Regions from separate parts of the Providencia rustigianii genome, predicted to be linked through region 3. Evidence: predicted binding sites of a transcription regulator. Region 3 holds the regulator's gene; each other region holds the start of a gene.
The links. The regulator CRP, encoded in region 3, controls carbon source genes, mostly activating them, when cyclic AMP is high. The targets are predictions, from matches to a motif close to ATGTGANNNNNNTCACAT.
Positions count from the first base shown of each region.

Region 1 (8,197 bases), 130 kb from region 3:
TGTTAACCCCGTTTTTGATGCCCCAACAGGCTATAGCGCGGGCGAAATATTAATTGCTACCTATGCCTATGCGTGGAATATCTACTTTAACTTTTCCGGTTATACCAATCTGGTCACCGGTATTGCATTACTGTTAGGTTTCAACGTACCTCTAAACTTTAATGCCCCTTATTTAGCGACTAACTTACAAGATTTTTGGAAGCGCTGGCATATTAGTTTATCGACCTTCATTCGCGACTATGTGTATATTCCATTGGGTGGTAACCGTAAGGGATTTACCCGAATGAACATTAACGCATTCTTAGCCATGGTGATTTCGGGTTTATGGCACGGTGCAGCAATGACGTTTGTTGTATGGGGAGCGATTCACGGTTTAGGGATTGTATTCCTGAGTCTTAAGAATTTCTGCATGCAAAAGCTAGGTTGGAATTGGTCGCTACCAAATCAAACATTATCAACTTGGTTATCACGTATTATTACGTTTCATTTTGTCTGTTTTGCTTGGATATTTTTCCGTAGCCCGTCCTTCGATGATGCGATGGTGATGCTGAATCAATTTATTGAACCCGGATTTATCGCCTCGATTAGCGCTAACCTTGGATTACTGATCCCATTTTGGCTATTGTTCCTTGCTTATCCTTATTTTGTTCAAGGCTACCAATATGTTGCCAAAAAACATCAAGATATCGCTTGGTATTATTACCCTATCCCATTAGCCATTGTTCTGACTATTATGTTTATGCTTTCACCTTCAGGCATGCCAGGATTTATCTATGCTAACTTCTGAGTTTAAAAATAACCTGAAAAAAACAGGGCAAGTCCTCTTTATCGTCCTTATTACGGGCTTGTTATTAATTTGGTTGAATCAAGGCTCACTGGAACGATTCTGGCAGCAAAAGTACCATCAAGATACCCCATGGTCGAAAATGATGGGCAATCCCGTTTGGAGCTACGGCAGTACGTTACACGATGGGGTGCAAGAAGCGGGGCTCACGTTTGCCTATCACGCTTCTGGACAAAAAGCCGTAGACGATAAACAAGCCGCTCAAATAGCTGACCGTAATGACGCGTTAAAATTTCCTGATGATTTCCGGGTTGGGCTACACTTTGTTAACGGCTATATCTACCCAGCCGAAAGTTTATCAGTGACGTTTCCAGAATTGCTAAAACGGCCACAAGCACGAGCCAAGAATTCAACACGCGCTTTCGCTGGGGTCAATCTGGCGAGTCCAGAAGGACCGATTACCCCAAAACATATCGCTAAGATTACTGCGGGAGATCAAGTGCTATTTGCAGGGGACTCCATGATGCAGGGTATCGCTCCCCATGTTAAAAACATGCTATTGAAAAAGTATAATATAGACAGCATTAACTTGAGTAAGCAGAGTACGGGTCTTGCCTACCCGCGTTTCTTTAACTGGCCAGAAACTATCGCTAAAGCGTTAAATGATAATCCCAATATTAAGGTGTTAGTGGTCTTTTTAGGGCCTAATGACCCATGGGATATGCCGCCGCAGACAGGCTATAAGTATGTGAAGTTCAAGAGTGAAGAGTGGGAGCAAGTGTACCGCTCGCGCATCAATGATATATTAGCCACCGCTCGCCAACATAACGTCGATGTTATTTGGGTCGGTCCGCCTAATATGCGCAAAAATAACCTGTCCGATGGCATGAAGTTCCTACGCAGTCTTTATCAGTCCGAAGTCGAAAAGTATGGCGAAATGTACATTTCTGCCAACGATGTCTTTAAGTATAAAAATGACGACTATTCTGACTATATTGGTGATGGCAGCAATGCTATAAAATTGCGCAGTGGTGATGGGATCCATTTCAGTGGTAAAGGGCAACAAATGATTGCCGAACGTGTATTTTCACTGATCCATTTCGAAGAGGGAGACAAGGAGCCTCATGAAACTGAACAACTTGCGTCAAGCCAAGAGCAAGCTACTCTCGACTAGCGTCGTCACGTTGTTGGCATTAGGTTTAATCTCTTGCCAAACGCCTGACAATCAACGTGGTAAAACCTCACAACCAAAATGGTCTGCATCTACAGAGCAAGGGCAATTGGTGAATAATGGGGAACCCAATCTGGGTCTTTTGGCGTCTAAATTACGCCAAGGTAGCCAACAAGTGCATATCGTTCAAATCGGCGATTCGCACACAGCGGCAGATTTTTTCAGCGGGGAGTTACGCACATTATTTCAGCAACGCTATGGTGATGCGGGGCCAGGATTTGTACCACCTATTTCGGTACCCGGCCAACGTACTGCCACGATTAATCGGGTGAGTGATAAAGCTGATTGGACACTCGCATCGAGTCGCAAAGATGAGCGATTTGACTACCCTCTGGGTGGGTTGATTGCCGAGCCACACTCCAATAGCAGCAATGTGCTGTTAAAACCATTGCAACCAGTACAGAACAGTTACCGTCTACAAGCGCTTTATCAGAGTTCGGCAAATAGCCAGATGAAGGTATCACCGTCGTCGTCATCCATGGTGACATTACCTGCGACTGGTAATAATTGGCAATTTTCGGCTCCAGTGAACACTCAATTACCCTCTCAAGTATCAATGAGCCAACAAGGTAACCTGAAAGTCGGTGGATGGTTAGTGCGTTCAAACAAGCCGGGAGTCATGTTATCTGCGGTAGGGTTAAATGGTGCCACCATCAATATGTTGGATAAATGGCAATCTCAATGGAGTGCCACATTAGCTGAAATGTCTCCTGACATGGTTATTTTAGCTTTCGGTACCAATGAAGCCTTTAACGATACATTGAACTTGACGGCTTATGAGCAGAGCCTCAGAGAGAAAATTCGTCAAATCCGCCAGCAAATGCCGAATGCGGTGATTATGTTAGTGGGGCCAAGCGACTCAATTAAGTTTAGTAGCGCCGCAGGCTGTACGGCACAAATGCCTGTGAATTTGATGAATGTTATCCGCATTCAAAAAGCGGTTGCAGCTCAAGAGCACACACTATTTTGGGATTGGCAGGCCTACATGGGCGGTCCTTGCTCTATTCGTTCGTGGGCAGCCCAAGGTTTAGCGCGCCCAGACAATGTACATTTCTCTGCGGATGGCTATAAGAAAAGCGCTCAGGCTCTTTACAGCCAGTTTAATCAGATGTTGAAGTAATGAATAAAGCTCATATTGTGTGAGCTGCAGTCAAAACTACAAAAGCCAGCTTATCGAAATAAGCTGGCTTTTTCTTTTGAGTGGAGCTGAGGAAGAAAACTTACAGGAAGCTAAAGAAAACCATCCCAACAATGGCACCCGTGGTACCTAGAATAGTTTCCATTACAGACCATGTTTTCAGCGTTTGAGCTTCTGTTGCGCCTGTAAATTTACCGAATAACCAGAAACCGGAGTCGTTCACATGGCTCAAAATTAATGAACCACCGGAGATACAGATAGATAGCGCTGCCAATTGAGCTCCGGAATAGCCCAGTTCACCGATAACAGGCAAGACTAAGCCAACCGTCGTTAAACATGCCACCGTAGCAGAACCTTGGATCACACGAACCGCACCCGCTAAGACAAAGCACGCAATGGCAATTGGCAAGCCAGCGCCAATCAGAGAGTCGCCTAATGCAGGACCAACACCAGAATCAACCAACACTTGCTTGAATACGCCACCAGCACCGGTCACCAACAGGATAATACCCGCGGGTTGAATTGCTGCAGAACATACCGCCATCACACGCTCTTTATCCATGCCGTAGCGGAAACCGAGGCCATAAATTGCCAGTAAACACGCTAATAATAATGCAGTGAATGGATGACCAATAAATTCTAACCAATGTTCTACGTTAGAGCCTTTTTCAACAAAGTGGGTACCAATGGTTTTTAATCCCACTAACAGCAGCGGAAACAGCACTAAACTTAAGCTGAATGCAAAGCTTGGTACTTTACCGTTAGCTGCTTGAGGTGCTTCGTAGTCAGCCGGAATATCGATATGGACGAATTTGCTGATAAAGTTACCAAACAGTGGTCCGGCTAAAATCATACCTGGGATAGCTGCACATAAACCAATCAGGATCATCCAACCGTAATCAGCGCCCATTTGTGATGCAACTAGCATCGGTGTAGGCCCCGGTAATAAGAATGCTGCTGCAGCGGCAACACCTGCAAATAGAGGAATAGCTAAACGAACCACATTATGACCGGTACGGTTTGCTACCGCAAAGACCACCCCAATCAACAATACGATCGCAACGTCAAAAAACAGAGGCAATGCACAAATCAAACCTGCCACGCCCACAGCGTAATGCGCTCGCTTTTCACCAAAAGCTGTCAGTAACTTATGAGCCACCTGATCCAGAGCACCAGTTTCATGCAAGATTTTTCCGAACATGGCACCTAGAGCGACAACTATCGCTAAGAAACCAAGTGTTCCCGCCATTCCTTTTTGCATAGTTGCGGTGATATCTTGGATTGGCATCCCAGAAAATAATCCAGCACCAATGGATACAATCATTAATGCCACGAACGCATGTAAGCGGGCATACATTACTAAGAATAATAGTAAGACTACCGAGCCAACAGCGGTCAGTACTAACGTAAGGGTACTTAATGTTTCTACAGGAGCATTCATACCTTATCCCCAGCCATGATTTGACGAATAGTTGAGCACGTATTATCGATGACTACATCCAAAGATGGACGAATATCAATCGCATACGCATCAGTTTCTTGTTCATTTGGTTCTTGTAATGCCTCAAACTGTGATTTCAACATTTCTGGTTTGAAGAAATGACCACGACGCGCTCTTAAACGCTCTTCAATCACTATTGCATCCCCTTTCAAGTAGATGAAATAGAGATTTTTATTATCGTTTCTAAGAATATCGCGGTAGCTTTTTTTCAAAGCAGAACAAACTACTAATGAAATTTGATTCGTTCTTTGCATAGCAAAAATTGCACCGTTCAGTGCTTCTAACCAAGGGCGACGGTCATCATCATTCAGCGCGTGTCCTGATGCCATTTTCATGATATTAGCTTTAGGGTGTAAAAAATCCCCATCAAGAAAAGCAGCTTGTAGCTGCTGAGCAACGCCGCTAGCGACTGCTGATTTGCCGCTACCCGATACCCCCATTAGGACAAATGTATAGTTTTGATTTTGGGTATCACTCATAGGAATCTCCTCGGGTGTTGAAAAGAAATTATCTGAATATTTTATTAAAATTTAGGTTTATGTTACCGGTAACAGGTTACGGGTAACATTATCTGTATTGAGGGTTTTTTAGCAATTAGATCGGTGAAGAAAAAAGCGGAATTGTGATGATACTCGCAATAATATTTAGCTGACTCGATAGCAGCAAACTAGATACTTTCACCTGTCAGTAACTTAAAACCAACATCGAACTGTTTGTGCGCTAATTTTTCTCCACGCATTCTTGCCAGCAGGACTTCAGCCGCCTTACGCCCCATTTGATCTCTAGGAGTTAAAATACTTGCTAATTTTGGCGTCATCACCTGCCCGACATCATGACCATGGAAACCTGAGATAGCTAAATCCGTCGGCACTTTGATCCCTAAACGTTGGCACTCAAAAATAGCGCCTATTGCTAAGTCATCGTTTGTACAGAATAACCCATCCGCATCAGGGTATTTTTCGCGACACTCTTGAAGTAATTGGGCACCTAGAGAATAAGAGGAGCTTTCCTGAGTCATTAAATTTCGAGGCGTTAATTTGGCATCTAACATTGCCTGTTCGTAGCCTTTTAAGCGGATAATGGTTCGCTCATCCTGCCTAGCTCCCAAGTAGACAACCTTACGACAGCCTCTGGTGATCATTGCTTCGGTCATTTGGCGAGAAGCTTCATAGTTATTGATGCCCACCGCCATATCAAAGCAAGGGGAAATACTGTCCATGATTTCCACCACGGGAATGCCCGCTGTTTTCAACATACGCAGTGTGCGTTCTGTATGGGTACGCTCGGCCAAAATCACGCCATCAATATTATAAGAAAGTAGCGAGGTTAATCGCTCTTCTTCTTTTTCAGCACGATAACCATAGTGGGCGAGCATGGTTTGATAACCGTGGCGGTCAGTAACTGCTTCAATACCGCGGATCACTTCGGCAAACACTTGGTTGGTTAATGAAGGTAGTAATACCCCAATCGCATGACTGGTTGCATTAGAGAGAATATCTGGTGCTTTGTTCGGGATATATCCCAAATCCTCCACCGCATTAGCAATTTTTCCACGCAAAGACTCAGAAACTTGATCCGGGTTGCGTAAAAAGCGGCTCACCGTCATTTTTGTGATACCGACAAGGTCGGCGACGTCTTGCAAAGAGGGTCTTTTATTCTTCATATATCCCATATTTTCAATATGTACGCAGTTATCTTGCGTTATGTTCTGCGATCTGTTGGTGGATAGCAATCCCTTGTTATTGCTTTAAATCACATAAATATCGAGTTTTCCTCAAAGTAGTTGACTCTCTTCCCCGAGTTCGTTAATTTCCGCGTTATATAATTATAAGTATAACGATACTCAATCATCGGCTATGACTATGAATCGAAGACGCTTCCTACAATCTTGCGCGGCACTGGCTGTATTTTACTATTTACCTGCATTCAGCCGTGAAAAAATCGCCGAAGCACTATTCGGTCAGTTACCAACCGCTGAAAACCTTCAGCGAGTGATCAGCGCAGGACCTCCTGCGGATTTACTCTTATTTGCACTTGCGCCTGAGAAAATGGTGGGATTTGCATCGATTTCCCTCAATAAAGGGAAAACCGAATTATTTTCCGAACAATGGCTTTCGCTTCCCATTTATGGTCGTCTTGCTGGGCGAGGAAGTACCTTATCCCTAGAGCAGTTGATGGCCTATCATCCCGATTTAATTATAGATATGGGAAACCTCGATGAGACTTATCGCTCTCAAGCAGAAAAAGTGTCTAAACAGACGGGGATCCCCTATTTATTAATGGAAGGGGGGCTTGCCGATGCACCACAGCAGTTGCGCCAATTAGGCAAAATCCTCAATGTCCACCAGCAAGCAGAAAAGCTCAGTGCACTAGCAGAACGCTATTTAAAAAATGCCCAACTGTTTGCCCAAAGTCGCCAACAAAATCCCCTGAGTTTTTATCTGGCTCGGGGGGCTAAAGGGTTGCAAACGGGAACAAAAGGCTCGATTCATACTGAAGCTATTGAAATGCTAGGTTTACGTAATGTCGTTGATATCAAAGGATTTCACGGATTAACGGATGTCTCCATGGAGCAACTTTATCAATGGGAGCCAGACATTATTATTACGCAATATGATGAAGCCGTTGAATTAATGACAACCTCACCGTTATGGGAAGGACTCAGCGCCATTACCTCCAATAATTTATTTGTTTTCAGCGGGATGCCTTTTGGTTGGCTAGATGGGCCTCCCGGTATTAATCGCTTACTCGGTATGAGAAGGCTACAAAGTCACTTTGATAAGTGTGTCGAGGAAACCATCAAACAGGATATTTTGCAGTTCTTTGAACTGTTTTATCATTCACCATTAAGCCCACAACAGGTTGATATGTTGATGGAAATGTCATGACTCGTGGGCTTCTGAATAACAAAGCTAAGCCTCTGTGGTTGTTAATGATCTTTTTGACCTGCCTATTGATAGCGTTAACCAGTGGTAAATACTCACTAACCTTGGGGGAGCTGTATCGTCTCGTGTTCCAAGATACAACGGGTGACCCTCGCAATAACACAGTATTTTGGCAAATTCGTTTCCCTCGAGTACTTGCTGCGATATTAATCGGTGGTGGATTAGCTGTTGCTGGGGCAGCATATCAAGGCATGTTTCGTAATCCATTAGTCTCTCCCGATATATTGGGCGTTTCTGCAGGGGCAGGCGTGGGGGCGGTATTTGGCATATTTTTTGGGCAATCTTTGGTGTATATCCAGCTATTTGCCTTTGCTGGAGGATTACTGGCTGTCGCCGCCGTGTGTTTGATTGCCAAAATGGCACGCCAGCATGATCCTATTTTATCGCTGGTGCTCGTTGGCGTGGCGATTAGTGCGATTTGTGGCTCCGCCATCTCTTTGATGAAAATTCTAGCCGACCCTTATACCCAGCTACCCTCTATCACATTTTGGTTATTAGGAGGGTTATCTTCCATTACCCAGCAGGATTTACTCTCTGTTCTCCCCATTATGGTTATAGGCATTATCCCTTTGCTGCTCCTACGTTGGCGTATGAATTT
Region 1 is NZ_LR134396.1:522,264-530,460, reverse strand. Features, by position in the region: gene EL244_RS02400 (MBOAT family O-acyltransferase) at 1-787, shown strand, start outside; gene EL244_RS02395 (SGNH/GDSL hydrolase family protein) at 774-1,958, shown strand; gene EL244_RS02390 (SGNH/GDSL hydrolase family protein) at 1,909-3,135, shown strand; gene gntU (gluconate transporter) at 3,236-4,594, opposite strand; gene gntK (gluconokinase) at 4,591-5,133, opposite strand; gene gntR (gluconate operon transcriptional repressor GntR) at 5,322-6,317, opposite strand; gene EL244_RS02370 (ABC transporter substrate-binding protein) at 6,511-7,542, shown strand; gene EL244_RS02365 (FecCD family ABC transporter permease) at 7,587-8,197, shown strand, end outside.
Region 1: a site for CRP is predicted at 5,275-5,292, ahead of gntK (gluconokinase). Genes of this name have one in related genera too.

Region 2 (8,197 bases), 340 kb from region 3:
TAAGCGAGGGTGTTTTTCAAAAAATACGGCCAACTGAGGAGTCGCGAGAAGAGAAATGATAATTTCTTCTATTAATTGGCTTTCATTAACAGAAAGCAACAATTCTAGGGTCGCTAAACTCATCATAATTAATTCGCCGTTTTTCCGATAATTTGATTACGTAACTGAGTTAATTTATCGGATAGTTTGATAAAGCTCTGTTCGACGTCCGCCAGCCAATGGGGTTCGATAAATAAGTTAGGCTGCTGTTTCTCAAATTGGTATTTAGATTCTTGGATAGCACTATGGATAGTGTCTAATTTATCGAGCCACTCTTTATTATTTACCGTGGGGCTCAGGGTGTTTTTATCTTGAAGATAAAGGGTTGATACTTGGTGACTGACATCTAATAATTGGATTTGGTTTAAATTATTCACCTCAGCGGCTAGTTCTTGAGCAAAACCAATCCCGTTGAGATGTGCAGACAATGTTGTACCTTTACTTAAGAAATTAACCAGTGATTTTTTATCGGTAGTAATAAAGGTCACTTTCATATTGTGCAGTTGTAATGGACGATGCAAAAATAAGGTGACGCGTCCTTCGCTGATATTTTCAGGTAGGACATAAGAAGCTTTTCGAGCAAACATTGCATTATTTTTATTTACTTTAAAGGCATCTTGGTTATTTTGATCTTGGGTGGATGACATCCATTGCTGGTAAACTTGCTCAATTTCTCTCGCAAATTTACGTTGCTGCCAACCATCTTCTTGTATCAACGATTTAATTAATTGCGGTAACAAATTCATTGATTGCATGTCATGCCATAAACAATCTTTAAGTAGCACGATGTCCAGTGGTGATACAGCACTGCGACCGTTAAAAAATGCGCTCGCTTGCAGTAGGGATACTGCTTTTTTCCAACGCCGATCAGAGACATAGAGATTTTTTTCGGTCGCATCAATCTGCTGGCGTAATTGGTAAATTAGCTCAAAACAGTGATCGGGCAGCGATATTTTTGGGATCTCTTTTTGCCACTCTTGGTATTCTTCATCGCTGATTTTTAAGTGATCGGGTACCAAATTATCTTCTTGCTGTGATTTTCCTGTGAGTAATGCGCGAAAATTTTGCTTTTCTTGAACTTTATCTAACCAAATTCGCAGCAGCATTCTATCAAATAATGCTTCAAGGCTATTATCTGCATCAGGAAGTTCATTGGATGCGGTGACCAATAGGCGCATGGGAATTGATTTTTCCTCATCTCCATTACGAAATTTGCGCTCATTAATTGCGGTCAATAGTGTATTTAAAATTGCTGGACCCGCTTTCCAGATTTCATCAAGAAAGACAACTTCAGCATCGGGCAAATAACCTTTGGTCAAACGCTCATAACGACCTTCATCTTTTAAGGCTTGAATGGATAGTGGACCAAAAATCTCTTCTGGCGTCGAAAATCTTGTCATTAGATATTCAAAGGCATTTGCTCGGCGAAAGGCAAATTTCATTCGTCTAGCAATTAAACTCTTTGCAATACCTGGAGGGCCCAAGAGAAAAACACTCTCTCCACTGAGCGTTGCGAGCAAACATAAACGAATAGCTTGCTGTCGTTCATATAAGCCACCTTCAAGGTAGTTGCTTAATTGGGCTATTCGTTCGGCTAATTGCATATGGAGTCCTTTTCTCTAAATTACGCATCAAGGGGTTAGAGGGTGATGGTTAATAACCAATCTATTGCTAGGTTATCTGTCCTTTTATTGATTGTGCAATCAGTTTTATTATTTTTCTTTGATGTTATTTGGCATAAAAGACAATAAATTTTTACTCATTGATAAGTTACTCGGAAAATCAATAAAAAAGATTCAGCTATAACTTATTCAATAAGTTACTTTTTTCTTACTTAAATAAAGCCAACGAAACGTTTCGATAATGATCACAAAACCGAGATAAGAATATTGAGTTGTGACTATTCTTTACTATTATTCTACGAGCGAAACGTTTCGCTCGTAGGGAACGAAACAAAATTAGAATTGAAAAACGGTGGTGATGAATGAAAAAAGGGATACTGCTCAACTCAAATATAGCCTCTGTGATTGCTAAATTAGGGCATACCGATCACATCACCCTTGCTGATGCCGGATTACCTATTCCTGCTAGTGCTGAGCGTATTGATCTCGCTGTGACACATGGCTTACCTGATTTTATGTCTGTTTTGCGAGTCACTACCCAAGAGATGCAGGTAGAAAAAGCTATTCTGGCTGAGGAAATTAGTAAGATTAACCCACAAATGGAAAGTGAAATTTTAGCTCACCTTCAGGAATTAGAAGTAGTACAAGGAAATCACATCGAAGTTGTCTATTGCAGCCATGAAAACTTTAAACAGATAACGCATGGCAGTAAAGCAGTGATCAGAACAGGGGAATGTTCACCATACGCTAATGTAATTCTTTGTTCTGGTGTGACCTTCTGAGGTGAGTATGCAACCTTTATTAGAACTTATCGGCATAGATAAAGCATTCCCTGGTGTAAAGGCGCTTTCTGGTGCCGCATTAAAAGTTTATCCGGGTAGAGTGATGGCGTTGGTAGGCGAAAATGGTGCAGGTAAATCCACCATGATGAAAGTGCTAACCGGTATTTACAGCAAAGATGCGGGCGCTATTCGCTATCTCGGTAAAGAGGTGGCATTCAATGGTCCTAAAAGCTCACAAGAAGCCGGTATTGGAATTATTCATCAGGAACTCAACCTGATTCCAGAATTAACCATCGCTGAAAATATTTTTCTGGGGCGCGAGTTTGTGAATAAATTCGGCAAAATTGACTGGAAAAAAATGTTCAGTGAGTCGGACAAATTGCTCAAACGCCTGAATCTCGATTATGACAGCCACCAAACTATTGCTGAATTGTCTATTGGCGAGCAGCAAATGGTGGAAATAGCAAAAGTCCTCAGCTTCCAATCTCAAGTCATCATCATGGATGAACCAACGGATGCATTAACCGATACCGAAACTGCATCTCTCTTTCGTGTCATTGAAGATTTAAAATCCGAAGGTTGTGGGATCGTTTATATCTCTCATCGTTTAAAAGAGATCTTTGAGATTTGTGATGATGTGACTGTATTTCGAGATGGGCAATTCATTGGGGAAAAACCGGTTAATGAATTGGAAGAAGAAAAACTGATTGAGATGATGGTTGGGCGTAAATTGGAAGATCAATATCCTCGCGTTCAAGTCCCTGTCGGTGATGTTCGTTTACAGATTGAAAATATTACAGGTCCCGGTGTGAGTAATGCCAGCTTTGCGCTTCGAAGTGGCGAAATATTAGGAATTTCTGGGTTAATGGGAGCTGGGCGCACTGAGCTAATGAAGATTATCTACGGCGCAGCACCAAAAAAATCGGGAAGCATTCTGTTAGAAGGCAAAACCATTACCTTAAAAACACCACAAGATGGTTTGAATAATGGCATTGTTTATATTTCTGAAGACCGTAAACGGGACGGATTAGTGCTTGGAATGTCAGTCAAAGAGAATATGTCATTAACGGCACTACGTTATTTTAGTCGTTTTGGTGGAAGCTTAAAACATACCGAAGAGCAAATGACCGTTGGAGATTTTATCCGCCTATTTAATATTAAAACTCCATCAATGGATCAAATCATTGGCCACTTATCCGGTGGTAATCAACAAAAAGTAGCGATTGCACGTGGTTTGATGACTAGACCAAAAGTATTGATCCTCGATGAACCCACTCGTGGTGTCGATGTTGGGGCAAAAAAAGAAATCTACCAATTAATCAATCAATTCAAAAAAGAAGGGCTGAGTATCATTCTAGTTTCTTCAGAAATGCCTGAAGTTATTGGAATGAGTGATCGCATTTTGGTTATGCATGAAGGCCATATTAGCGGCGAATTCTCTGCCAAAGAAGCTACGCAGGAAGCCTTAATGGCTGCCGCAGTCGGTAAAAATTACGGCTCAGTTCAGGAGTTAACAGCATGAGTTCAACAACCGCATCATCAAAACGCTGGTTCAGCAAAGCATGGTTAATGGAGCAAAAATCACTTATCGCTCTATTAGTCTTAATTGCGATTGTTTCTACCTTAAGTCCCAATTTTTTCACAGTAAATAACCTATTCAATATTCTTCAACAAACTTCGGTTAACGCCATTATGGCTGTGGGGATGACGTTGGTTATCCTGACTTCAGGAATAGATTTATCAGTGGGATCATTACTGGCATTAACGGGGGCTGTTGCTGCCTCAATGGTCAGTGCTGATGTGAATGCTTTGGTTGCAGTGGCTGGAGCGCTAGCGCTGGGAGCAGCAATCGGTGCTTGTACTGGTGTGATTGTGGCTAAAGGTAAGGTGCAAGCGTTTATCGCTACCTTAGTGATGATGCTGTTATTACGTGGTGTGACTCGTGTTTATACCGATGGAAGCCCAATCAATACCGGCTTTAGTGATAACGCTGATCTATTTGGCTGGTTTGGTATTGGTCGCCCATTTGGTATCCCAACCCCTGTTTGGTTAATGATTATTGTGTTTGCAGCAGCGTGGTATGTACTGCATCACACACGTTTAGGTCGTTATATTTATGCACTAGGTGGCAATGAATCAGCGACTCGCTTATCCGGCATCAATGTTGACCGTATTAAAATTGCGGTTTATGCCCTGTGTGGATTACTCGCGGCATTAGCCAGTGTGATTGAAGTTGCTCGCCTATCATCTGCCCAACCAATGGCAGGTAATGGTTATGAACTGGACGCGATTGCTGCCGTTGTTCTTGGTGGTACCAGCTTGGCTGGTGGTAAAGGGCGAATTGTTGGAACCTTGATTGGTGCATTGATTTTGGGTTTCTTAAATAATGGTTTGAACTTATTAGGTATCTCTTCGAACTACCAAATGATTGTGAAAGCAGTGGTTATTTTATTAGCAGTGCTTGTAGATAATAAAAAATAGTAACTCTTACCCCGACTCTATGATTACAGGAATAATGTTATGAAACTGAATAAACTAGCGACTCTGTTTACGGCATTTGCACTGAGTGCAACCGTTAGTGTTAATGCGATGGCGAAAGATAATATTGCTCTGGTTATTTCTACCCTGAACAACCCATTCTTTGTGACCATGAAGGACAGCGCTCAGAAAGAAGCGGATAAACTGGGCTATGAACTCATTGTTTTAGATTCCCAAGATAACCCGGCCAAAGAATTAGCAAACGTGCAAGATTTAACTGTGCGTGGCACTAAACTCATGTTAATCAACCCAACAGATTCTGATGCTGTGGGGAATGCCATTATTATGGCAAATAAAGCCAATATCCCAGTGATCACTTTAGACCGTGCTGCTAACAAAGGTAATGTTGTTAGCCATGTTGCTTCTGATAACCGTATGGGCGGAAAAATGGCAGCGGACTTTATTGCTAAGAAAACAGGCAATGATGCCAAAGTAATTCAACTTGAAGGGATTTCTGGAACCTCAGCGGCACGTGAACGTGGTGAAGGTTTCAATACTGGCGCAAAAGAACATAAATTCAATATATTGGCGAGCCAGCCAGCAGATTTTGATAGAACAAAAGGCTTAAATGTCATGCAGAACCTATTAACTGCACATCCCGCAGTTCAAGCGGTGTTTGCTCAAAATGACGAAATGGCATTAGGTGCGTTAAGAGCGCTGCAAACCTCAGGGCGTGATGATGTACTGGTTGTCGGTTTTGATGGTACTACAGATGGTATCAAAGCGGTTCAAGGTGGCAAACTAGGCGCCACAATTGCTCAACGTCCAGACCAAATTGGTATCGTTGGTGTACAGATCGCCGATAAAGTATTAAAAGGCGAAAAAGTGGAAGCAACGGTTCCTGTTGAATTAGAACTCGTAGTAAAACAATAATTCGTGATAAAAAAATAATCCGTAATAAAACAAGAAGATTGATAAACCGCCGTGAATGATAGCGGCGGTTTTCTCTATTGGGATATAAAAGGAAATAAATGAGATGGCAGCAGCTAAACTGGTTGTTCTAGGTAGTATCAACGTTGACCACATCTTGAATGTGCAGCAGTTTCCTCAACCGGGTGAAACAGTTAGGGGCGACCATTATCAAGTTGCTTTTGGCGGTAAAGGTGCAAACCAAGCCGTTGCGGCTGGACGTAGTGGCGCTGACATAACATTTATTGCCTGTGTAGGTGATGACGACATTGGTTCAAGCATCAAAAAACAATTGCAAAAAGATGCGATCAATATTGAATGTATCGATGTTGTCGAAAATGAAACTACCGGTGTAGCGCTGATTTATGTTAATCAGCAAGGCGAAAACATTATTGGCATCAATGCTGGTGCAAATGGTCAGCTCACAACGGAAAGATTATTTGCATATCAACAACAGATTACCGATGCGGATGCACTATTGATGCAGCTAGAATCACCGATTGAAACGGTACAGATGGCAGCAGAAATTGCACGCAAAAACCAGACTCAAGTGATCCTTAATCCTGCACCCGCTCAAGCATTGCCTGATTCATTACTCGCGTTGGTCGATGTGATCACCCCTAATGAAACCGAAGCGGAGTATTTAACCGGGATTGCTGTTAATGATGAGCAAGGCGCACAGAAAGCTGCTCAGGTGTTACATCAAAAAGGCATTCACAAAGTCATGATCACATTGGGGGCTAGAGGGGTTTGGTTTAGTCAAAAAGGCGAGCAAGGCAAAATAATTCCCTGCTTTAAAGTGAAAGCAGTGGACACGATTGCCGCAGGTGATACATTCAATGGCGCCTATGTTACCGCGTTGCTTGAAGGTAAGGCCGATGAAGATGCCATTGTATTTGCTCATGCAGCTGCGGCGATTGCTGTCACTCGTCCAGGTGCGCAACCTTCGGTTCCATGGCGTGATGAAATTGAACAGTTTCTAAAACAATAGGATTATTTGTGGCAACAATGAAAGATGTTGCACGCCTTGCAGGTGTGTCAACCTCCACCGTTTCTCACGTTATCAACCAAAATCGCTATGTTAGCGAGAGTATAACTTCACGGGTCAAAAGTGCGATTGAGCAACTCAACTATGCGCCATCAGCATTAGCGCGAAGTTTAAAAATGAATCGCACCAATACCATTGGCATGTTACTGACAACCAGTAATAACCCATTTTTTGCAGAAGTTGTGCGTGGGGTGGAACGTAGTTGCTATGAATTGGGTTACAGTTTGATTTTGTGTAATACAGAAGGTGATCTTCAGCGTATGGATCACAGCTTAGAAACTTTATTGCAAAAACGAGTCGATGGGTTACTCATCATGTGTACTGAAGTGCAGGGTCCATCAAAGAAGGTGTTCTCCCGTTATCCTTCTGTGCCAACGGTGATGATGGACTGGTCTCCTTTTGAATTGGATGGGGACGTTATTCAAGATAACTCATTCCTTGGTGGTGAAATTGCAACCCGTTATCTGATTGATGCAGGTTTTTCTCGTATTGCCTGTATAGCGGGACCTCAAGATAAATCCCCCGCACGAGCACGTTATCAAGGTTTCATTCAAGCTATGCAACATGCATCTCTAGAAGTTTATGATGAATATGTGATTTTTAGTGATTTTGAGTTTGCTGGTGGCTTTGAATCAATGAATAAATTGCTGGAATTGCCAAATCCACCGGAAGCTATTTTTGCTGGTAACGATGCGATGGCGGTTGGCGCTTATCAAGCTATTTTCCAAAAAGGAATGAAAGTCCCCGAAGATATCTCAATTATTGGCTATGATGATATCGATCTCTCTTCTTATATGATCCCACCATTAACGACCGTGCATCAGCCTAAAGATGAATTGGGGCAACAAGCGGTGAATAAATTAATCCACCGCATGGATAACCCTGATGCAGAGCCTTCAGTTTTAGTCCTGACACCAAAACTCATTGAGCGCCAATCCGTAAAAAAACGCTAATAACTATTTTTTGTCTTTAATTAAGTTATCACCATCAGTTTTGCTGAGCAGTAAAAAGACAAATGCAGAAATTAGAGTAATGGCACCAATCGCGATAAATGTGTAATGGAAGTTATCGACGACATTGCTTCCCGGTTGGTTATCAAAGAAACTTAAAATGGTTGCGCTCACGGCAATCCCAAAGCTGATTGATAGCTGCTGAGTTACTGCCAACATACTGTTTCCTGCACTGGCGTTGTTATCTGTTAAGTCTGCTAAGCAAATGGTATTCATTGCTGTAAATTGGGTCGACATAACCATACCCAA
Region 2 is NZ_LR134396.1:52,945-61,141, forward strand. Features, by position in the region: gene viaA (ATPase RavA stimulator ViaA) at 1-126, opposite strand, end outside; gene ravA (ATPase RavA) at 129-1,643, opposite strand; gene rbsD (D-ribose pyranase) at 2,024-2,443, shown strand; gene rbsA (ribose ABC transporter ATP-binding protein RbsA) at 2,451-3,965, shown strand; gene rbsC (ribose ABC transporter permease) at 3,962-4,924, shown strand; gene rbsB (ribose ABC transporter substrate-binding protein RbsB) at 4,964-5,854, shown strand; gene rbsK (ribokinase) at 5,958-6,881, shown strand; gene rbsR (ribose operon transcriptional repressor RbsR) at 6,890-7,891, shown strand; gene mdtD (multidrug transporter subunit MdtD) at 7,895-8,197, opposite strand, start outside.
Region 2: a site for CRP is predicted at 1,895-1,912, ahead of rbsD (D-ribose pyranase). Genes of this name have one in related genera too.

Region 3 (8,197 bases):
AAGTTTTTGGCAATTTAATGGTCGATGTTGAAGCGACTAACGCCAAATTAATTGAGCGCCAAACTCGCATCGTGATGGAAGCGACTGAGTGTGATCGCAACACCGCAGAATTGGCATTGCAACAATGTGATAGACACTGTAAGACCGCAATTTTGATGATTTTATCAGGCTTAAATGCTGATGAAGCCCGTCAACTACTCGCTAACAATAACGGCTTTATTCGCACTGCCCTCAACATCGCAAAGTCCGTCTAATCAACGGACACTTATGAGAAAAACAGTATGTCTAAAATAAATAATGAAATGATCCAGCAGATCCTGCAACTGGTGGGTGGCGGTCGTAACATCAAACAGTGCGGTAACTGTATGACTCGTTTACGACTTACATTAAATGATGTTCAACATGTAGATAAAGCGGCGATTAAAAAAATTGCCGGTGTGCTGGGCGTCCTCGAAAGTGATGACCAACTGCAAATTGTTCTCGGACCGGGGAAAGCGCAAGCTGCCGCTGATTTAATGAAACAAATGCTAGAAAATGACGAAGCAGATGAAATTCAACCTAATGCACCACAGGATCTGAAGGATATCGCTTCCGCTAATAAACAACAGTTGAAAAAGAAACAAACCAGTAGCATTCACCGTTTTTTATCAAAATTCGCGACCATCTTTACGCCACTAATCCCGGGTTTTATTGGCGCAGGTTTACTGATGGGGCTTGCATCACTGCTGGCACTATTATCCGCTAACCAAAACTTATTCCCCGCAGATTCCAGCCAGCTTGACTCACTGAAAAGTTTAATTGCTTATATGAGCGTGTTTGGTAAAGGGTTATTTACCTTTATGGGATTATTAATCGGCTATAACGCCCAAAAAGCATTTGGAGGAAGTGGCGTTAACGGAGCGATTATCGCTGCACTATTTATTTTGGGTTACGATCCTGCTGCAACCAAAGGCTTTTATTCCGGAATGACGGATTTCTTTGGCTGGTACATTGATCCACGTGGAAATATTATCGGCATATTAATCGCCTGTATCTTTGGGGCGTGGGTTGAAAAGCAAGTACGTAAAGTCATCCCGGCTAGCCTAGATATTATTTTAACCTCAACTATCACACTGCTTATCGTGGGCGCCGCAACCTTTATCTTCATCATGCCAATAGGTGTCTGGTTATTTGATGGGATGTCATGGCTATTCATGCATTTAAATGGAAATCCTATTGGTACAGCTATATTAGCCGGTCTCTTCTTAATCGCAGTGATGTTTGGGGTACACCAAGGATTTATTCCAGTGTATGTGGCATTGGTTGAAGCCCAAGGCTTTAACTCATTGTTCCCAATTCTTGCCATGGCGGGAGCAGGCCAAGTTGGTGCGGCATTGGCTCTGTATGTAAAAGCGAAAAAAGGCTCTGTGACTCGTAGTCAGATTGGCGGAGCATTGTTCCCGGGCTTCTTAGGTATCGGTGAGCCACTGATTTATGGTGTTACATTACCTAGAGTAAAACCATTTGTAACCGCATGTCTCGGTGGTGCAGCCGGTGGGTTCTTTGTCGGTACCGTAGCTTGGATGGGATTACCCGTTGGTTTGAACACCGTTTTCGGTCCTTCCGGATTAATTGCTATTCCATTAATGACATCAGCCCAAGGCGTATTACCCGCAATGGCGGTATATGTAGGCGGAGTCTTGGTCGCTTATCTTTGCGGATTTATCTTTACATACCTGTTTGGTAGTAAAAATGTAGATTTGGATTAATAGATTTAATTTTTGAGTAAAAAGGCACTTTATCAGTGCCTTTTTCTTTTTTATTCGTTGAATGCTTATTCCAACCAAATTAGGGGGACACAAGCGGCTGTCAGTAAGCCCATTACGAGATTAAAAATAAACCATGCACGGCGGCTACGTAAGAATGAACCGATCAAAGAGCCGAATCCCATCCAAATTAAACCTGCTGTAAAATTCACAATCACAAAAGCAATGCTCATCACAATAATCGATTGTGAAAATAGCTCTCCCGGTAAGCTAAAGCTCCCTACAGCCCCTAATCCCATCATCCAAGCTTTTGGATTCAAGAACTGTAATAACCCCCCCTGAAACCAATTGATACTCTTTGGTGCTTTGCTATCTGTTTTTAAAGGTTCATAATTTGCCATGGTAGTTTTCCATGCCAACCATAATAAATAGAGGCTACCGATAGCTTTCAGTACAATATGAATTGCTGGATACAATAATAGTAATGCCGCAATGCCGAATGCAGACAGATAAAGAATAGACTGCATACCAAGCATTATTCCTAGTAATAATCCTATGCTACGACGAAATCCATAGTTAGCTGCACATGAGGTCAATAACATATTGTTAGGCCCTGGAGTGACGGCGGCAATGAATAAAAACGTAAATAGTGAAAAAATTAGCCCCAGAGTCATTTATAATTTAAACCTCAACCTAAATATGTTTACTTGCATCACAAAAAAATAACAGTATGTTATGTGACTCACAAGAGTCCCCAATAAATAAAATATAAGGCTATGTCAGATAATTTCCGTCCAATGAGCTGGGCTAAAAACCCACATCTCCAAACCTTACTGCCAAGGATATTTAGGCGTACCCCAAGAATAATCCCGACATGGCAAAGATTAGAATTACCCGACGGTGATTTTATTGATCTTGCTTGGAGTGAAAAACCTGAACACGCGAGCACCAAGCCGCGTTTAGTCATTTTTCATGGATTGGAAGGAAATTTTAAAAGCCCCTACGCTCACGGGATGCTAGAGAGTGCCCAAAAACAGGGTTGGCTCGGCGTGATCATGCATTTTAGAGGTTGCAGCGGTGAGCCTAATCGCCAAAAACGAATATATCACTCTGGTGAAACCAGTGATGCAGGCTATTTTTTACATTGGCTGAAGCAGACATGGGGAGATGTACCAACCGCCGCAGTAGGCTATTCTCTTGGTGGTAATATGCTGGCATGCTATCTGGCAGAACAAGGTGAAAACGCAGATTTGGACGCAGGTGTCGTTGTCTCTGCACCTTTAATGCTAGAAGCCTGCTCCCTGAAAATGGAAACTGGGGTTTCCCAGTTGTACCAACGCTATCTCCTTAATGGCTTAAAACGTAATGCAAGCCGTAAATTGGTTCGCTATCCGGGATCACTTCCTCTGAATCTCTTGCAACTAAAGCAACTGAAACGAATTCGAGAATTTGATGATGTCATTACGGCTCGTATTCATGGGTTTGACGATGCGGCAGACTATTATCAAAAATGCAGTGCATTACCAAAACTGTCACATATCACCAAGCCTACGCTGATTATTCATGCCAAAGATGACCCTTTTATGGCCCCTGAAGTCGTTCCTGACCTCAGCCAATTGCCTCACAATATTGAGTACCAAATGACTGAACATGGAGGTCACGTTGGTTTTGTGGGGGGCAGTTTCCGTAAACCTCAAATGTGGTTAGAAACGCGTATCCCATTATGGCTAACGGCTTATTTAAATGAGAACAAATCATGATTATTCCGTGGAAAGACTTAGCACCTGAAACCCTCGAAAATCTGATTGAAAGCTATGTATTACGTGAAGGCACCGACTATGGTACTCATGAAAAAAGCTTACAAGACAAAGTGAATGATGTGAAACGGCAGTTAGTTTCTGGGGAAATTGTGCTAGTCTGGTCTGAGCTACATGAATCCGTAAATTTTATGCCTAATAACCAGTTTCGCCCGTAATCCCGCTTCATTCGCTGTTTATTGAAATAGTGGTCATGAGCGTAAAACAGGGAGTCCACTATGTCGAAGAAACACCCTATCATTGCCGTCACCGGATCGAGTGGCGCAGGAACGACCTCTACTAGCCAAGCTTTTCGTAAAATATTCCACCAGCTAAATATTCGCCCTGCAACCCTTGAAGGGGATAGTTTTCATCGTTATACCCGCCCAGAAATGGATATGGCAATCCGTAAAGCCCGTGAACAAGGTCGCCATATTAGTTATTTTGGTTCCGAAGCGAATGATTTTGCTCTGCTAGAACAAACGTTGATTGATTACGCTAAAACAGGTCAGGGGCAATCTCGAAAATATCTGCATACCTATGATGAAGCCGTACCTTATGGTCTCCAACCGGGAACCTTTACGCCTTGGGAGTCTCTGCCAGAAAAATCCGATGTATTATTTTATGAGGGTTTACATGGCGGTGTCGTGACACCTGAGCATGATGTTGCCAAACATGTAGATTTACTGGTCGGTGTTGTCCCGATTGTCAATTTAGAGTGGATTCAAAAAATGATCCGCGATACGACGGAAAGAGGACATTCCCGAGAAGCGGTGATGGATTCCGTAGTGCGTTCTATGGGTGATTATATTAACTATATTACTCCGCAATTTTCCCGTACACATATTAATTTCCAACGCGTTCCAACCGTCGATACGTCGAACCCATTCTCCGCTAAAGCTATCCCATCACAGGATGAAAGTTTCATTGTGATCCGCTTTAGAGGGTTAGAACAGATTGATTTTCCTTATTTGCTTTCGATGGTTAACGGCTCATTTATCTCGGCAATGAATACCATTGTGGTACCTGGAGGAAAATTAGGACTCGCAATGGAGCTCATTATGATGCCATTAGTTGAAAAGTTAATTAAGCAGCGAAGTGAATAAGTCTATATTAAATTAAATGAATACTTACATAGATACTTATCTTCTTTGAAGATAAGTATCTAATAATATAAAAGTAATTAGATATTTTTAATTTCGAAACTATGAGTCACTTTTACTGTTTTTTCTAGCATAATCGCGACTGAGCAATATTTTTCAGCCGAAAGTTGTACGGCTCGCTCAACCACTTTATCTGTTAATTCACGACCGACGACAATAAAGTGCAAATTGATATGCGTGAAATAACGAGGGGCTTCATCACGGCGTTGGGATGTGAGTTTAACTTCACAGTCGGTAATATCGTAGCGACCTTTTTGTAAAATAGACACCACGTCTATCGCGCTACATCCACCTGCTGCCATCAAGACCATTTCCATTGGGCTAGGTGCTTTATCTCCAGCATTACCATCCATCATGATTTGATGCCCAGATGCTGATTCACCTAAGAAAGAGAGCCCTTCAACCCACTTTACTCGTGCTTCCATTTTTGTTCCCCTTGAAAAATGTCGTTATTAAAGGCTACATTGTTCCATATATCTGAATAATGTTATATCAGCATTATTAAGCTGAAGCGATACAGGGAAGACTTTCTGTATTGGATATGATACAAACAATGCTTAGTTGATAGGATTAAGATCAAAACTCAACGATTCAATTGATTATATTATACAATTGATATTAACTTGCTTTTGACCTATAACGAGCATTAATTATGGGTAACTAACGCAACTTAGTATGCCAAGCTAGAAATTTTAAAGTCAGCCTTTCACCTTAATTTTCTGAAGGGTTGCAATAACATACAGAGGATAACGCTAATGGTTCTCGGCAAGCCACAAACAGACCCTACTCTTGAATGGTTTTTGTCACACTGCCATATTCATAAGTATCCATCCAAGAGCACTCTAATCCATCAGGGTGAAAAAGCAGAAACCCTTTACTATATCGTTAAAGGTTCAGTGGCTGTTTTAATCAAAGATGAAGAAGGCAAAGAAATGATTCTCTCTTACTTGAATCAGGGAGACTTCATTGGTGAACTTGGGTTATTTGAAGAAGGGCAAGAACGTACTGCGTGGGTTCGAGCTAAAGTTGCTTGTGAAGTCGCTGAAATTTCTTATAAGAAATTCCGTCAGCTAATTCAGGTTAATCCAGATATTCTGATGCGCCTTTCTGCGCAGATGGCAAGCCGCTTACAAACTACATCAGAAAAAGTCGGTAACTTGGCATTCCTTGATGTGACTGGTCGTATCGCTCAAACCTTATTAAATTTAGCAAAACAACCTGATGCAATGACTCACCCAGACGGTATGCAGATCAAAATTACTCGTCAAGAAATTGGTCAAATTGTTGGGTGTTCACGCGAAACTGTAGGTCGTATTTTAAAAATGTTAGAAGATCAAAATTTGATCTCTGCACATGGTAAAACGATCGTCGTTTACGGTACTCGATAACTTTTATTTTGGTCCAGTAATATTTACTGGGCTTTATATAAACAGCTGTATATATCTCATATATGGCTGTTTTTCATTCCTAATATTGCCCATCATATACTTTCTGTTCAAAATAGCAGCGCTTTTTGATATTAGTCTAACAATCCTTATATATAAAATACTAAATAATTAGCCAGCAATCATTTAGGATTTTATTTATGAAACAGATTAATAATTTAACACCATCAAACTACATCTACCATGCCGGTACAACTAAGAGCGGTAATAACCAAACTTTTTTACAGCGTCAGGCATTCTTTGAACGCTTACAATCAGCGAATTCGACCTCAAAAAAATTTCCAATTTTAGTAAAAGAATCAACGACTCAAGCTAAAGAAACTCGTGTACCTCATTTTATATCTTCACTCAAAATTGGAAGCTTAGTTCCTAGTAATCAACCCACACAACACTCATTTACACCTAAAGCAAAAGTTATTTTTGGTACTCAGTTTAACAAAAACATTGATACGCATTTTATTAATTTTAATAAGAGTTTTTCATTTTTTAAGAATTTATCTAATTAATTTTATTTATTCGCTACGTTTCAATCCTACAATCGATATGCCACCCCTTTAGCCTAACGCGTATTTGTTAGGTTTTTTTTTATCAATTAGCTAATTATTTAATGGAATCGGTTTTTTATATCAATTCTATCTAAAAATCCTATAGCATTGAAATAGATAAATAATTAGGAGAAGCAATCATGATAGACACAATCATAAATTCACCGAATGTTAGAAATAGCACCTCATCTACATTTCTACAATCTGAAAAAAAGTATCTATTTCTGAATAAGGTCATTGAAACAAATTCATCTCCAAAAATATTTCCTGTTATCGATTTTCATAATAGAACGAAGTCATTAAATGAAAATAAAAAATTCCAAAATATGTGGGATGAAGCCATTAAAACAACCAAGCTAAAACTGAGGGATTGTAATAAAGAAAACACCTATCAAAACTTACATCCGGTAATTAGAGAGACCAATATAAAAATTGAGGCTTTACAGCGGTTGCTTGGAAAGAGTGATCATTGCTTCGAAAATACCTATGTTAAGAATGAAAAAAACGTAAAAAAAACCGCTAAAGATAATACGCCTCAAAAAATTACTACACTCATTGATAGATGTAAAAATTTACTGGGAAAAATGACTCAGAATTCACAATACATCACTACGTTAGATGAGCGAGTGAGAGTGACATTAGATAAAGCAGATCTTAACCACACACTGATCAATCTTAAAAACACAGAGTTTCCTCCTACCGTATTTTATACAAAGCCTGAACTTAGTGACTCTGAAAAACACAATATTATAATTAATTTTCAATTAGCTAAAGAAATCAAAAGAATTAAAGGAAGTAAAATTCCACTACGCGTAACCAGTATCCACAAAGCAAGTAATACAAGTTTAATGATAGAGCCTCAAAATAAGAACCTAGCATTAAAAAATTCAAAACCAGATACTCATATAATAAAAACAAAAAAAATTAATGGTCGCAATATTGAGCTTTATACTGCTGAGGGAGCCGTCAAATCAAAAAATCACCCTAGAGATAATCTGAACACTGGCGTTGAAAAACCGGCATTAAAAAATACCAAAACCAAAAATACATTTAAATCTGTTCCCTCAGTGTCAGGATAGTTGTCACCCCCTCTGAAAAATAAACCTGAGGGCGCGGAGTGACACATGAAACGTATTTCACCTGAACGAAAAGCCGCCATACTGGCTAAATTATTACCGCCGTACAACATGACCGTTTCCGCAGTTGCACAAACGGAAGGAATATCCGAAGCTACGCTGTATAACTGGCGTAATCAGGCTAAATCAGAAGGAAAACCCGTGCCCGGTGCAGACAAAAACAGTGAACAGTGGCCGGCGGAAGCCCGCTTTGCCGCCATCGTGGAAACCGCCACACTCAGCGAAGCGGAAGTGGCGGAATACTGCCGCAAAAAAGGACTCTATCCGGAGCAGCTGGTGCAGTGGAAACAGGGTTTTCTTCAGGTATCCTCTCCCGGAGATAAAGCCGCACTGAAGCAAAGCCAGAAGGAAAACAAACAGTTAAAGC
Region 3 is NZ_LR134396.1:392,916-401,112, reverse strand. Features, by position in the region: gene murQ (N-acetylmuramic acid 6-phosphate etherase) at 1-254, shown strand, start outside; gene murP (PTS N-acetylmuramic acid transporter subunit IIBC) at 282-1,748, shown strand; gene EL244_RS01830 (LysE family translocator) at 1,814-2,419, opposite strand; gene EL244_RS01825 (hydrolase) at 2,522-3,505, shown strand; gene EL244_RS01820 (YheU family protein) at 3,502-3,720, shown strand; gene EL244_RS01815 (phosphoribulokinase) at 3,781-4,647, shown strand; gene EL244_RS01810 (OsmC family protein) at 4,725-5,129, opposite strand; gene crp (cAMP-activated global transcriptional regulator CRP) at 5,460-6,092, shown strand; gene EL244_RS01800 (hypothetical protein) at 6,290-6,655, shown strand; gene EL244_RS01795 (hypothetical protein) at 6,835-7,773, shown strand; one part of gene EL244_RS01790 (IS3 family transposase) at 7,819-8,197, shown strand, end outside.

Region 4 (8,197 bases), 910 kb from region 3:
TATGTCTGCTGGAAACACAGCGAATGAAGCTCGTGTTCAAGGGCTATCTGAAGTCTTTGAACGTTTCGTAAAAAACAAAATAATTGCTGAAAGTATTAGCCTACCAACTATTCCTGATGACGTAATGTCTCGTTATCCTGGCGTTGTTGAAGCTATCAATACACTGGAAAAAGAAGGCTTCCCAATTTTTTGTTACGATGCCTCTCTGGGTGGGCAATTTCCAGTAATTTGTGTGGTTCTATTTAACCCACAAAACGGAACCTGCTTCGCTTCCTTTGGCGCTCACCCTGACTTTGGTGTGGCATTAGAACGAACAGTCACTGAATTACTGCAAGGTCGTGGCCTGAAAGATTTAGATGTCTTCAACGCACCGACTTTCGATGATGAAGAAGTAGCAGAACATACTAACTTAGAAACTCACTTCATTGATTCAAGCGGTTTAGTTAGCTGGGATCTATTCAAAGATGACGCTGATTATCCATTCGTGGACTGGAGTTTTAAAGGCTCTACAACTGAAGAGTTTGCAACTCTGATTAGTATTTTCAATAAGCTAGATGCTGAAGTATATATTGCTGACTACAATCATCTGGGTGTCTATGCTTGTCGTATTTTAGTGCCGGGAATGTCTGATATTTATCCTGTTGAAGACCTGCACATTGCCAACAATGCCATGGGGGCTTATTTACGCGACACCATCATGAGCTTACCTGATAGCACATGGGAAAAAGCCGATTATCTGGCCCTGATTGAGCAATTAGATGATGATGGATTAGATGACTTCACCCGTGTACGCGAATTGCTAGGTTTGGCTGTAGGTAAAGATAATGGCTGGAGCAATCTACGCATTGGTGAATTAAAATCGATGTTAGCACTAGCTGGTGGTGATCTTGAGCAAGCTCTTGCGTGGGTAGAGTGGACTCAAGATTTTAATGGTTCGGCATTTACACCTGAACGAGCCAACTATTACCGTTGCCTACAAACACTACTGCTACTTTCCCTAGAAGAAGATAGAGATCCTGCGCAATATTACAATGCATTTGTTCGCATGTATGGCCAAGAAGCGGTCGATGCGGCATCAGCAGCGATTGCAGGTGAATCTTGTTTTTACGGCCTATGGTCAATTGATGAAAATTTAAAAGCTTTACCGGCTCATCAAGGGCTATTAGCTGCTTATGAAAAGCTGCAAAAAGCAAAACGAGCTAACGCATAAATATCTAAATACGATATTGGCCTTCGGGCCTTTATCTTTACTTAAGTAATATTTGATTTCAATCACATAATAATTGTCGAAATTAATTAACATTCCTCTGTATAAATTTACTTATTAGACGTGTTTAGCTGCTCTCTATAAAAAAAATTTATAAAATTTAAAAAATATTTTTATGATTAAAATCAATCAGTTATACCGATTTTTGACGTTTTTTGAGCTATTCAAACCCCATTCTCTTAACACTTCATGATCCACATCAAATTTATCAGAACGCCCGTTTGTTACTATAATTGCGTGCTATAATTAATCAACTTTGTAAGAGAGTGTTAGTATGAAAGCTGACAACCCTTTTAATTTATTATCTCCTGCTGTCATGGCGCAAGTTGCTGATGATGTAGGTGTTTATAAAACGAACAAACACCCAGCTATTACCTACTTGTCAGCATTCACTGCTGGTATCTTTATCTCTATCGCTTTCGTTTTCTATATCACTGCAACAACAGGTGCAGCAAGTGCTCCTTACGGTTTCACTAAACTGATTGGCGGTATCTGCTTCTCCCTTGGATTAATGTTAGTTGTTGTATGCGGTGCTGACTTATTTACATCCACTGTTCTTACCATCGTATCTAAAGCAACGGGCAAAATCACTTGGGGAAAAATGTTCCTAAACTGGTTTAACGTCTATATAGGTAACTTAATCGGTGCGTTATTTTTTGTTTTCATTATTTGGTTTGCTGGACAATACGCTGCTGCAAACGGTCAGTGGGGTCTAAATGTTCTACAAACAGCTAACTATAAATTGCACCATACCTTTGTTGAGGCTGTGTTTTTAGGTATCTTAGCTAACCTGATGGTATGCCTAGCCGTTTGGATGAGTTATGCAGGTCGTAGCTTAACTGACAAACTGGTAGTATTGATTCTGCCAATCGCAATGTTTGTCGCTAGCGGCTTTGAACATAGCATTGCAAATATGTTTATGATCCCTCTAGCTATCATGATTAAAGAATTCGCCCCTGTTGAATTTTGGTCAAATATCAACATGGCACCAGAACAATTTTCTAACTTAACCGTTGGGAATTTTATTACCGAAAATTTAATACCAGTAACTATCGGAAATATTATTGGCGGCGCAGTGTTAGTCGGCCTGATTTACTGGTTAATGCATCTACGTAGTAGTGATCAGCATTAATCTCTCTTGATTAATGGCTATCGCGATTACAAGTACACAAAGATTTATTAAGATCCCTCAAAGATCCATTGTTAAAAGGTAAAAGTATCATGTCCGAATTAAATGAAAAATTCGCTTTAGCATGGCAAGGTTTTAACCACGGTGACTGGCAGAATAACGTCAACGTCCGTGACTTTATCCAAAAAAACTACACTCCATATGAAGGTGATGAATCTTTCTTAGCAGGCTCTACTCCAGCGACTGATAAGCTGTGGGAAAAAGTCATGGAAGGGATCAAAATCGAAAACCGCACTCATGCGCCTGTTGATTTTGACACAGATGTGGCTTCTACCATCACTTCCCATGATGCTGGTTACATTAGCAAAGAATTAGAAACGGTTGTTGGTTTACAAACTGATGCGCCTCTGAAACGTGGTCTTATCCCGTTCGGTGGTATCAAAATGGTTGAAAGTTCATGTAAAGCTTACGATCGTGCTTTAGATCCAAGTCTGAAAAAAATCTTCACTGACTACCGTAAAACTCATAACCAAGGTGTTTTCGATGTTTATACTCCAGACATCTTAAAATGCCGTAAATCAGGTATCTTAACGGGTTTACCTGATGCCTATGGTCGTGGTCGTATCATCGGTGACTACCGTCGTGTTGCACTGTACGGTATTGATTTCCTGATGAAAGACAAATTCAACCAATTCACTTCTCTGCAAGAAAGATTAGAGAAAGGTGAAGACCTGCAAATGACCATCCAACTGCGCGAAGAGATTGCTGAACAGCACCGCGCTCTGGGTCAAATTAAAGAGATGGCTGCTAAATACGGCTACGATATCTCTGGTCCTGCAACCAACGCTCAAGAAGCCGTTCAGTGGACTTACTTCGGTTATTTAGCCGCTGTTAAATCTCAAAACGGTGCTGCAATGTCATTTGGTCGTGTATCTACGTTCTTAGACGTATACATCCAACGTGATATGGAAGAAGGCAAACTGACTGAAGAACAAGCGCAAGAGCTGATTGACCACTTAGTCATGAAACTGCGTATGGTACGTTTCTTACGTACTCCAGAATACGATGAGCTGTTCTCTGGTGACCCAATTTGGGCAACTGAATCACTGGCAGGTATGGGTCTTGATGGCCGTACTCTGGTAACTAAAAATACGTTCCGTTTCCTGAACACACTGTATACCATGGGCCCATCTCCAGAGCCTAACATGACTATCCTGTGGTCAGAAAAACTGCCTATGAACTTTAAAAAGTTCGCAGCAAAAGTTTCTATCGATACGTCTTCTGTGCAGTATGAAAATGATGACTTAATGCGCCCAGACTTCAACAACGATGACTATGCTATCGCTTGTTGTGTAAGCCCAATGATTGTTGGTAAACAAATGCAGTTCTTCGGTGCTCGCGCTAACTTAGCGAAAACCATGCTGTATACCATCAATGGTGGTATTGATGAAAAACTGAAAATGCAAGTTGGTCCTAAACATGCACCAATCCTGGACGAAGTTCTCGATTTCGATACAGTGATGAATCGTATGGACCAATTCATGGACTGGTTAGCGACTCAGTATGTCACTGCACTGAACTGCATCCACTTCATGCATGACAAATACAGCTATGAAGCTGCATTGATGGCTCTGCATGACCGTGATGTTTATCGTACAATGGCATGTGGTATCGCGGGTCTATCTGTTGCTGCTGACTCACTGTCTGCAATCAAATACGCGAAAGTTAAACCTATTCGTGACGAAGATGGTATCGCTATCGACTTCGAAATCGAAGGTGAATACCCACAATTCGGTAACAACGACCCACGCGTTGATGATATCGCTTGTGACTTAGTAGAACGTTTCATGAAGAAAATTCAGAAACTGCCTACTTACCGTAACGCGGTTCCGACTCAGTCAGTTCTGACCATCACTTCTAACGTTGTGTATGGTAAGAAAACAGGTAACACTCCAGATGGTCGTCGTGCAGGCGCACCATTCGGACCAGGTGCAAACCCAATGCACGGTCGTGACCAGAAAGGTGCTGTTGCATCACTGACTTCAGTCGCTAAACTGCCATTTGCTTACGCGAAAGATGGTATTTCTTATACCTTCTCTATCGTACCAAATGCATTAGGTAAAGATGATGAAGTTCGTAAAACTAACTTAGCAGGTCTGATGGATGGTTACTTCCATCACGAGTCTTCTATCGAAGGCGGTCAGCACCTGAACGTGAACGTTATGAACCGTGAAATGCTGCTAGATGCAATGGAAAACCCAGAGAAATATCCACAGCTGACCATCCGTGTATCTGGTTATGCAGTGCGCTTTAACTCTCTGACTAAAGAACAGCAACAAGACGTTATTACTCGTACTTTCACTAGTACTCTGTAATAATTAGCTAAGACTATAAAGTAAAATAAATTAGAGGCCCCTCCACTTGGGGCCTTTCTAGCTTAGTTAATAAGAAACTATAGCCCAGCAATTAATGGGTTATATCCTAAATAACGTAAGTCGTAGATAATCGGCAAGTGAAGATATCGGGGGTTAATATACTGAAGTATATACCCAAGTAACTCAATGTCTCCTACAGCTGAAAGTATGATGGATATTTTGGAGTACCTGCTATGTCAACCGAACAAATCATACCAATGACTGAAATTTCAACAACTTCGCCACCGGCAACATTTGGGCGAATTCACTCTTTTGAATCCTGTGGTACCGTCGATGGCCCGGGAATTCGCTTTATTGTCTTTTTTCAAGGCTGCTTAATGCGTTGCTTGTATTGCCATAATCGCGATACTTGGGATACTCATACCGGTAAGATGGTCACCGTTGATGAATTAATGAAGGAAGCGGTCACTTATCGCCATTTTATGAATGCAACTGGTGGCGGTGTTACTGCATCTGGTGGTGAAGCCATTTTACAGGCTGAATTTGTGCGTGATTGGTTCCGTGCTTGCCAGAAAGAGAATATCCATACCTGTTTAGATACTAACGGATTTGTACGTCGTTATGATCCCGTGATTGATGAACTGATGGAAGTCACCGATTTAGTCATGTTAGATCTGAAACAGCTGGATGACGAAATTCACCAAAAACTGGTTGGTGTTTCTAATCATCGTACCTTAGAATTTGCACGTTACCTTGCCAAACGTAACCAAAAAACATGGATCCGTTATGTGGTTGTTCCGGGCTGGAGCGATGATGACCACTCTGTTCATATGCTAGGTGAATTCGTTAAAGATATGAATAATATCGAAAAAATTGAGCTTCTACCTTACCATGAGCTGGGTAAGCATAAATGGGAAACCATGGGTGAAGAATATAAACTTGATGGTGTAAAACCACCGTCAAAAGACGTCATGGAACGTGTGAAAAATATTCTAGAAAGCTACGGTAAAAAAGTTATTTATTGATGATAAAAAGGCTCTATTTCAAATAGGGCCTTTTATTACCCGCAATATATTGCCCCTATTCTAAAAAATAGAAATTTATTCAATGCTAATCCTATTTAGCTCTATAAATTCCCTCACAGTTTTGATTATCTTAAAATTGAATCAAATAACTTAATAATACTTAACCAGAATAGTCTGCTTTAATATAAATATGTTTCTATGCATAATGCAGGGTATAAGGTTGGTTACTACAAACATAACTCCAATACTTATCTATAATAAAATATTGCTAACTCATCACTACAAATAGGTTTATTTCTACCATGAATAATGAAAACTTTAGCGCGGAAAATAACACTACCCCGCCAATGAATGCACAAACTCCTTCTGATACCCTCGTATTTAACCCAGAACCTCGTTCAGCAGATGCAGGTGATGGTGTTAATTGGATCAGTCAAGCATGGTCTCTGATTAAAGAAAAATTAGGTATGTGGATCCTGATTAATATTGTGCTATTTGCCATTATTATTGTTATTTCAATGATCCCATTCGTGAATTTACTGCTCACGTTTATTACTCCAATCTTCGTTGGCGGAATTATTGCTATCTGTGAAAACCAACGTAAAACCGGACAAGCTGAGCTAGGTCTGCTATTTGCAGGCTTTCAGCAGAAATTCGGCGCTCTATTCGCAGTAGGTGCGGTTAACTTTGCTGCTAATCTAGTGGGTATGATACTGGCATTCTTAGTCGCAGGCTCTGCGCTATTTAATTTAGCAATGCAAGCTAATCAATACGGTGGCGCATCTGATGCCGCAATTTTAGCCTCTAGTGGCTCTATTATGTTCGCAACAATTATCATGGCAATTGCGGGTTTGGTCGGTACGGCATTAACCTGGTTTGCTCCTGCATTGGTCATGAACCATGACTTTAAAGTGGGGGCTGCTATTTCTGCTAGCCTGCAAGCGGTGAAGAAAAACCTGTTACCGGGAATTTTATTCTTTATCATCATGGCAATTTTAATCATTGTCTCAGTGATCCCATTCGGCTTAGGCTTATTAATCTCAATGCCAATTATGTACGCGACTTACTACAGCTCGTATCGTAGTCTGTTCTTCTCTGAAGCAAAACAGTCTCAAACAAATTCGCTGATCCAGTAAGATATAATCTGATGCCTAGATAAATTCAAGGTATTGGCTCCACAATCGAGAATCATGAACGATGAGCGGGAAATTAACTTTCCCGCTTTTTTATTGCTATTTTTCAATAGCTTTAATACAAAAAAGCCGCCACTGCGAACAGGGACGGCTTTCAATAAAGAGCTTAATATCGGTTAACCGATATACTCTAATCCATTCATATATGGACGTAATACTTCTGGCACTTGAATACGACCATCTGCTTGCTGGTAGTTTTCCAGCACAGCGACTAAAGTACGGCCTACCGCTAAACCAGAACCATTCAATGTATGAACCAGTTGGGTTTTCTTGTCACTCTTACCACGGAAACGCGCTTGCATACGGCGAGCTTGGAAGTCCCACATATTTGAGCAAGAAGAGATTTCACGGTATGTATTTTGTGCAGGTAACCAAACTTCTAAATCATAGGTTTTGCGTGAACCAAACCCGATGTCACCTGTGCACAGGATCACTTTACGGTATGGTAGTTCCAGTAATTGCAGAACTTTTTCTGCATGACCCGTTAATTCTTCCAGTGCTTCCATTGATTTTTCTGGGTGCACAATCTGCACTAATTCGACTTTATCAAATTGGTGCATACGGATCAGACCACGAGTATCACGACCGTAAGAACCGGCTTCAGAACGGAAACATGGTGTATGTGCCGTCATTTTTAGTGGAAGAGCATCTTCATCTAAAATTTCGTCACGAACCAAGTTAGTCACTGGAACTTCTGCCGTTGGGATCAGTGCATAAGTGCTACTATCCGCTTCTTCTTCCAATGGTTTAGTGTGGAATAAGTCTTCACCAAATTTAGGTAATTGGCCTGTCCCATATAGTGTATCGTGGTTCACTAAATAAGGAACATACAGCTCTTGGTAACCATGCTTTTCAGTGTGTAAATCCAGCATAAATTGAGCCAATGCACGATGCATACGCGCAATTTGACCTTTCATTACAACAAAGCGAGCACCTGTTAGTTTCACCGCTGCTGGGAAGTCTAAACCACCTGCTAATTCACCTAAACTAACGTGATCTTTTACTTCGAAATCGTATTGACGAGGCTCACCCCAACGCGCAACTTCTACGTTGTCAGAATCGTCTTTACCGTCTGGAACCTGATCATCAGGAATATTCGGGATACTCAACGCAATATCACGGATTTCTTGTTGAAGCTTCTCTAACTCTGCTTTAGCAGTATCCAATTTTTCGCCTAATTGGTTCACTTCCAAGCGTAATGGCTCAAT
Region 4 is NZ_LR134396.1:1,303,487-1,311,683, reverse strand. Features, by position in the region: gene ycaO (30S ribosomal protein S12 methylthiotransferase accessory factor YcaO) at 1-1,210, shown strand, start outside; gene focA (formate transporter FocA) at 1,542-2,399, shown strand; gene pflB (formate C-acetyltransferase) at 2,489-4,771, shown strand; gene pflA (pyruvate formate lyase 1-activating protein) at 5,029-5,796, shown strand; gene EL244_RS05890 (BPSS1780 family membrane protein) at 6,099-6,932, shown strand; gene serS (serine--tRNA ligase) at 7,106-8,197, opposite strand, start outside.
Region 4: a site for CRP is predicted at 1,261-1,278, ahead of focA (formate transporter FocA). Genes of this name have one in related genera too.